2 linked regions of the Geomonas sp. RF6 genome follow. The protein of the gene in region 1 interacts with the protein of each later gene in a pairwise test. Links are inferred from orthologs where the notes say so. Each region holds a gene or a part of one and is shown in the gene's direction. Other genes may lie near its edges. The genes, in order: secG and secA.

Evidence for each region.
Region 2: the proteins of secG (region 1) and secA interact in binary tests that used the Escherichia coli proteins (3 or more experiments, as listed by UniProt). The link is inferred for Geomonas sp. RF6 from one-to-one orthologs.

What each region holds. Positions count from the first base shown.
Region 1 is NZ_CP087999.1:4,639,025-4,642,258, forward strand. Bases 1-2,918 are described here. They hold secG (preprotein translocase subunit SecG), read left to right. Parts: upstream 1-1,210; coding sequence 1,211-1,627; downstream 1,628-2,918. Other genes in these bases: LPW11_RS19730 (phosphoglycerate kinase), read left to right, coding at 1-332; tpiA (triose-phosphate isomerase), read left to right, coding at 389-1,144; LPW11_RS19750 (sigma-70 family RNA polymerase sigma factor), read left to right, coding at 2,519-2,918. Outside these bases: more of LPW11_RS19750, read left to right, coding at 2,919-3,234. UniProt on the Escherichia coli protein: Subunit of the protein translocation channel SecYEG. Overexpression of some hybrid proteins has been thought to jam the protein secretion apparatus resulting in cell death; while this may be true it also results in FtsH-mediated degradation of SecY.
Region 2 is NZ_CP087999.1:4,038,071-4,041,806, forward strand. The notes cover bases 252-3,671. They hold secA (preprotein translocase subunit SecA), read left to right. Parts: upstream 252-597; coding sequence 598-3,471; downstream 3,472-3,671. Other genes in these bases: mnmH (tRNA 2-selenouridine(34) synthase MnmH), read right to left, coding at 252-341. Outside these bases: more of mnmH, read right to left, coding at 1-251; bifunctional glutamate N-acetyltransferase/amino-acid acetyltransferase ArgJ, read left to right, coding at 3,685-3,736. UniProt on the Escherichia coli protein: Required for protein export, interacts with the SecYEG preprotein conducting channel.

The sequences.
Region 1 (3,234 bases):
TTCCCGACGGCTGGATGGCCCTCGACATTGGGCCCGAGTCGGTGAAGGAATTCGCCGAGGCGCTGAAGGACGCAAAGACGATCGTGTGGAACGGCCCGATGGGGGTCTTCGAGATGGATGCCTTTGCAAAGGGCTCCTTCGACATGGTGACCGCCGTGACCGGCACCAACGCCCTCACCATCGTCGGCGGCGGAGACACCGACGTGCTGGTAAACCGCGCGGGCGCAGCCTCCAAGGTGAGCTACATCTCCACCGGCGGGGGCGCATTCCTGGAACTGTTGGAAGGGAAAATCCTTCCCGGCGTAAAGGCGCTTGAGGAAAAGGGGAAGTAGTCGTACACCAGCACACTGATTCCATTTACTGCACCAACTACCAAAGGAGGGGTACCATGAGAAAGCCCGTAATTGCCGGCAACTGGAAGCTTTTCAAGACCAAAGACGAAGCCCTCGCCCTCATCACCGAGCTGGCGAGCAAGGTGAAGGGAGTGACGCAGGTGGAAATCATCGTGGCACCGGTCTTCACCGTGTTGCCGACTGTTAAGACCGCCCTTTCCGGGACCGACATCGCCCTCTCCGCCCAGGACGTCTTCTGGGAAGAGGAAGGCGCCTTTACCGGCGAGGTTTCCCCCCGCATGCTCCTCGATGCAGGGTGCAGCCACACCATCATCGGGCACTCGGAGAGGCGCCAGTACTTCTCCGAAACGGACGAGACGGTGAACAAGAAGATGAAGGCATCGCTGAAGGGGGGCTTGATCCCTATCATGTGCATAGGAGAGACGCTCGACGAGCGCGAGGGAGGAAAGACCTTCGAGGTGCTGGAAAGGCAGATCCGTGGCGGACTGGCCGACCTCCCTGCAGAGGTGGTGAAGCCTGTCATCGTCGCCTACGAACCGGTATGGGCCATCGGCACCGGGAAGGTCGCAACCGAAGGGCAGGCGCAGGAGGCACACGCCTTCATCAGGGGGGTGCTCGCCGACATCTTCGGCAGGGGGACCGCCGATGCCACCCGCATCCTCTACGGCGGAAGCGTGAAACCGGACAACGCCAAGGGGCTCATGGCATGCGCGGACATAGACGGGGCGCTTGTTGGCGGCGCCAGCCTGAAGGGAGACACCTTCGCCTCAATCGTACGCTACAATGAATAATCGCTTTGTTTTTCGAAAGCGATGTGCTAAAAGAGGTATTCGAATTTTCGGGAGGTAATTGCCTTAATGATTTACGTACTGATAACACTGCACGTCATTGTTTGTTTCGCACTCATCGTAATTGTACTGCTGCAGTCCGGTAAGGGTGCCGAAATGGGCGCCTCTTTCGGTGCCAGCGGCAGCCAGTCTGTATTTGGCGCCGGTGGTGGCAACACTTTCATGAGCAAGCTCACGACCAGTGCAGCTGTCATCTTCATGCTTACCTCGCTGACCCTCGCCTACCTTTCCGGTCAGGGTGGCGGCTCCTCCATCATGTCTTCCCGCACGGCACCGAAGGCGAAACCTGCCCCGATGGGCGGGCTTCCGCTGCAGCAGAAGCCGGCAACCCCTGCGGGCCCAGGCGCCGTACCTGCGAAGCCGAACACCGCACCGGTACAGCCGGCAACTACCCCGGTAGCACCGGCAGCACCCGCAGCAAAGTAGGATTTTCGGGAAGCAGCAAAAAAGTAAAAGCGTCCCAAATTTTTCATTGACTTCCTGATAAACGTAATGATATAAAGTGGTTCACTTGATGCCGAAGTGGTGGAATTGGTAGACACACCATCTTGAGGGGGTGGCGGGCAACAGCCCATACGAGTTCGAGTCTCGTCTTCGGCACCATCTAGAAATCGCTAAAAAGTAATGAAGCCCGGCCTACCAGCCGGGCTGTTTTCGTTCTGTGTCCTACCCCGCCAGCTTTGCATGAGTATGGCACGCCTGCCCCCCTTTCGCGCTACGTTCCCCCCTTTGCGAAGGTTCATCCGGGAATTCCGGGGGAGCGTGGGTCCAATGCCACGCAGCACTGCAGAAGGCCCAATGTTCCCCCCTTTGCGAAGGGGGGACAGGGGGGATTTGCTTTTTGTTGGTACCATACGAACAACTCCTCCAGAACCGCAGCTTTAACAGTACATCTCGGTCGTCGAACCACAGTGCTGCGGCAGTCTAAAGATCTACGACACAGGCCCCACCGGTTTTTTTGCACACTCGAATCAAGAAATGCTTGAGACCACAGCGATTGCGCACTTCGTAGGACGGTCCTGGCCAAGTCAAATCCCCCCTGTCCCCCCTTCGCAAAGGGGGGGACGCGAGGTCTCGTGCCGAGCTTCGTTGAAACAGACTATGGGTTCCCCAGAATTCACGGGTCGAGGCTGCTCAAAGGGGGGCACTGCAGGCCTCTTGCTAAGGTGAGCATCCCTGTCGCAAAATCCGACTCATCCCCCGCCCTGATCCATTTTTCTCACCCCCTCCCCTCCCTCTCCTCAAGCAAATCGCCCATCTGCACATTGGCACGCATCCTGAAATAATCCTGTGTCCAAAACCGACGGGAGGTGACGTATGGAATGCAATGTGATCAATGAGGATGTGATCGGCGAGAGGCTCCCCTTTTTCGTCGATACGGAGCAGGATCTGGAGCTCGTGGCGGATGAACTTTCCGAAGAAGCGGAAGAGGTCCTCTGTGATGACGTGGAAGAGATCGCCCCGGAGATGGAAGGGTGCAACGACGTCATCAAGCTTTACCTCCTGGAGGTCCGAAGGACAAAGCTCCTCTCCGCAGAGGAGGAAAGGGAACTTGCCCGGAAAATTGCCCTGGGAGACAAGAGCGCGCGTGAAAAGATGATCCTGGCGAACCTGCGGCTCGTGGTCAGCATCAGCAAGCGGTACATGAACAGGGGGCTCCCCTTTGCCGACCTCATAGAGGAAGGGAACCTGGGGCTCATGAAGGCGGTGGATCGCTTCCGGGTGGAGAAGGAATGTCGCTTCTCCACCTATGCGACCTGGTGGATCAGGCAAGCCGTGGAAAGGGCCCTGGTGAACCAGTCCCGCACCGTGAGGCTTCCGGTACACATAGCCGAAGAGGTGAGCAGGATGAATCGCGTCGCCACAGCCCTGCGAGTGAAACTGAAGCGAGAGCCGTCGATCAGGGAGATCGCCGCGGAACTTTCCTGCGACGAAGGGAACGTGCGGAAGCTGATGGTGTACATGAGGAAGGCGTACTCCCTCGATGTCCCCCGCGGAGAGGATACCGACCAGAGCCTGATGGAGACGCTGGA
Region 2 (3,736 bases), 600 kb from region 1 along the record:
CGCGCGTTGTGGCCGGTGAGCTGCAGTATGGAGGCCACCGTCTTGCTGCGCAGCCCCCCCCGCCAGCAGTAGACGAGGATCGGTCTTCCTGCTCCCTGCGAGGCGATCTCGCCGACGATCTGCGGGAAACGGTGGGCGGTGAGCTCGAGCCCCCGGATCCGCGCGGCGTGCGGCCCAGTCTGCTTGTAAAGGGTGCCGATCTCCACCCTTTCCTCGTTGCTCAGAAGGGGGACGTTGATGGCACCGGGGAGGTGATCTTCTGCGTACTCCAGCGGGGTCCGCACATCGACTACCAGATGGGTGTCGAGGAGGGTTTCGTCGAATTCTATGGTAGGGGGCACACACTTCTCCTTTGCGGCTGCCATTATAGGAAGGCGTTCCCGTTATTGCAAGAAGGGGATGCACAACCTCGGCAGCGCAGGGGAGGGGGACGATGTACCACTTGCGAGGGGGAATGGGATAGAATGGAGGTGAAACCCCTTGTTTCATTAAAGATATTACGCCGCTGCCGCCTTTTCTATTGAGCGGTTCTCACTGTTATGGTATCTTACACTGTTTTTTGATCCCTTTTTTTTCGTAACTCAAGGAGATTTATAGATGTTTGCTGCACTTATCAAGAAGTTCGTGGGGAGCAAAAACGAGCGGGAGCTGAAGCGCATGTGGCCTGTTGTGGAACGGATCAACAGCCTCGAAGCCGAAGTCTCCAAGCTCTCCGATGATGCGCTGCGTGGCAAGACCTTTGAGTTCAAGGAGCGCTACGCCAAAGGGGAAACCCTGGACAGCATGCTCCCCGAGGCTTTCGCCGTCTGCCGCGAGGCCGGCAAAAGGGTCCTCGGCATGCGCCACTTCGATGTGCAGCTCATCGGCGGCATGGTTCTCCACGCCGGCAAGATCGCCGAGATGAAAACAGGGGAGGGGAAGACCCTCGTGGCGACGCTCCCCTCCTATCTGAACGCCCTCAGCGGCAAAGGGGTCCACGTCGTTACCGTCAACGACTACCTCGCCAAGCGCGACAGCGAGTGGATGGGGCGCATTCACAAGTTTCTCGGTCTCGAGGTCGGTGTCATCGTGCACGGCCTGGACGACGATGAAAGGCGGGAAGCGTATGCCTCCGATATCACCTACGGTACCAACAACGAGTTCGGCTTCGACTACCTGCGCGACAATATGAAGTTCGACCTCGGGGAGTACGTGCAGCGCGGCTTCAACTTCGCCGTCGTCGACGAGGTCGACTCCATCCTCATCGACGAGGCGCGTACCCCCCTCATCATTTCCGGTCCGACCGAAGACTCCACCGACAAATACTACATCATCGACCGCATCATCCCCCTCCTGAAGAAGGGCGAGGTGATCGAGGTGGAGGCAAATACCCTCTCCGGGAAGAGAAAGAACTACACCGGCGACTTCACCGTCGACGAGAAGGCGAAGTCCGCGACCCTCACCGAGGAGGGGGTCCTGAAGGTGGAGAAGCTCCTGAAGGTCGACAACCTCTACGATCCGCGCAACATGGAGATCCTGCACCACACCCAGCAGGCCCTGCGCGCCCACGCTCTCTTCAAGAGGGACGTGGACTACGTCGTGCGCGACGGCGAGGTCATCATCGTCGACGAGTTCACGGGCCGCCTCATGCCGGGGCGCCGCTGGTCCGACGGCCTGCACCAGGCGATCGAGGCGAAGGAAGGGGCGAAGATCGAGAACGAGAACCAGACCCTCGCGACGATTACCTTCCAGAACTACTTCAGGATGTACGACAAACTCTCCGGCATGACCGGTACCGCCGATACCGAGGCGGAGGAGTTCCACAAGATCTACACCCTCGACGTCGTGGTCATCCCCACCAACCGCCCGCTGCTGCGCCCGGACTTCCCGGACGTCGTGTACAAGACGGAGCGGGAGAAGTTCAACGCGGCGATCGAGGAGATCAAGGAGCTGCACGCCAAGGGGCAGCCGGTTCTCGTCGGCACCATTTCCATCGAGAAGTCCGAGCAGCTCTCCGAGCTCCTGAAGCAGCAGGCGATTCCGCACTTCGTCCTCAACGCGAAGCAGCACGAGAAGGAGGCGGAGATCGTCGCCCAGGCAGGGCGCAAGGGGATGGTCACCATCGCCACCAACATGGCGGGGCGCGGTACCGACATCCTCCTGGGGGGGAACCCGGACGGGCTCGCTCGCCAGGAGTTCAAGGGGAGCCCCGAGACGAAGACCCACGACTTCATGGAGTTCTACGAGTCGCTTTACGACAAGACCGCCGAGGAGAAGAAGGCCGCCCTGCAGGAGGAGTACCCGCAGCTCGCCCCGGTCGTTCTCCCGCTCTTTGCGGACGATGACCCGGATGACGACGATGTGGAGGGAGCGGTCCTGAAGGAGCTCACGAAGCAGTTCCAGGTGCTGGTGCAAAAGTACAAGCCGGTGTGCTCCGCGGAGCACGATGAGGTGGTGACCCTGGGCGGCCTGCACATCCTCGGCACCGAGCGCCACGAGTCGCGCCGCATCGACAACCAGCTGCGCGGCCGTTCCGGCCGTCAGGGGGACCCCGGTTCCTCCCGTTTCTACCTCTCGCTGCAGGATGACCTGCTGCGCATCTTCGGGTCGGAGCGTGTGTCGGCGATCATGGACAAGCTCGGGATCGAGGAAGGGGAGGCGATCACCCACGGCCTCATCACCCGCGCCATCGAGAACGCCCAGAAGAAGGTCGAGGCTCACAACTTCGAGATCCGCAAGCACCTCATCGAGTATGACGACGTCATGAACAAGCAGCGCGAGGTCGTCTACAGCCAGAGAAGGGAGATCCTCTCCGGCGAAGGGCTGCGCGAGAGCTTCCTCGGGATGGTCGACGACCTGATCACCGACCTCGTCGGCGCCTTTGCCATCGACAAGGTGCCGGCCCGCGAGTGGGACTGGCAGGGGATAGGGGAGGCGGTGTACAAGGCGTTTGCCTACCACATCGACATCTCCGCCGAGATGCTGGACCGTCTCACCCCCCCCGCGCTGGAGGATATGCTGCGAAACGCCGCCCGTCAGCGCTTCACCGAGAAGCTGGACCAGCTCGGCGAGGAGCTCATGGACCACCTGCACAAGGTGATCATGCTGCAGGTCATCGACGCGCAGTGGAAAGACCACCTCCTCTCCATCGACCACCTGAAGGAAGGGATCGGCCTGCGCGGCTACGGCCAGAAGGATCCGAAGCAGGAATACAAGAGGGAAGCGTACCAGCTCTTCATGGACATGATGGCGAGGGTCCGGGAAGAGGTGGTGGAGAAGATCTTCTGGGTGCAGGTGGCTCACGAGGACGATATGGAGCGGCTGGAGCGTGAGCAGGAGCTGGAGCAGCAGCGCCAGCAGCAGCGTCTTGTCTTCAACCTTGCGGAAGAAGAGCACGCACAAAAGCCGGTGAAGGTGAAGAAGGCGATCGGCCGCAACGCTCCGTGCCCCTGCGGCAGCGGCCAGAAGTACAAGAAGTGCTGCGGCAAGTAGTCCTGTAATGCGTGGTACTTGGAACTCGGGGAAAAAGTGCCTGCGGTTCCCCCTCCCTTGACGGGAGGGGGACAGGGGGTGGGTGAAGCTGCCATCTGCTGTAACGGAGGCACCTTCCCCCCCACCCTGTCCCTCCCCCGCAAGGGGGGAGGGGACGTCCTGCGGCATCTACCGGCAATTTCCAAAAACCCTTTATTCTCACCAGGGGGGAATATGAACGTCAAAGGTTTCCAGTTCTCAGCCGTTGAGGCTGCCATCAAAAAGC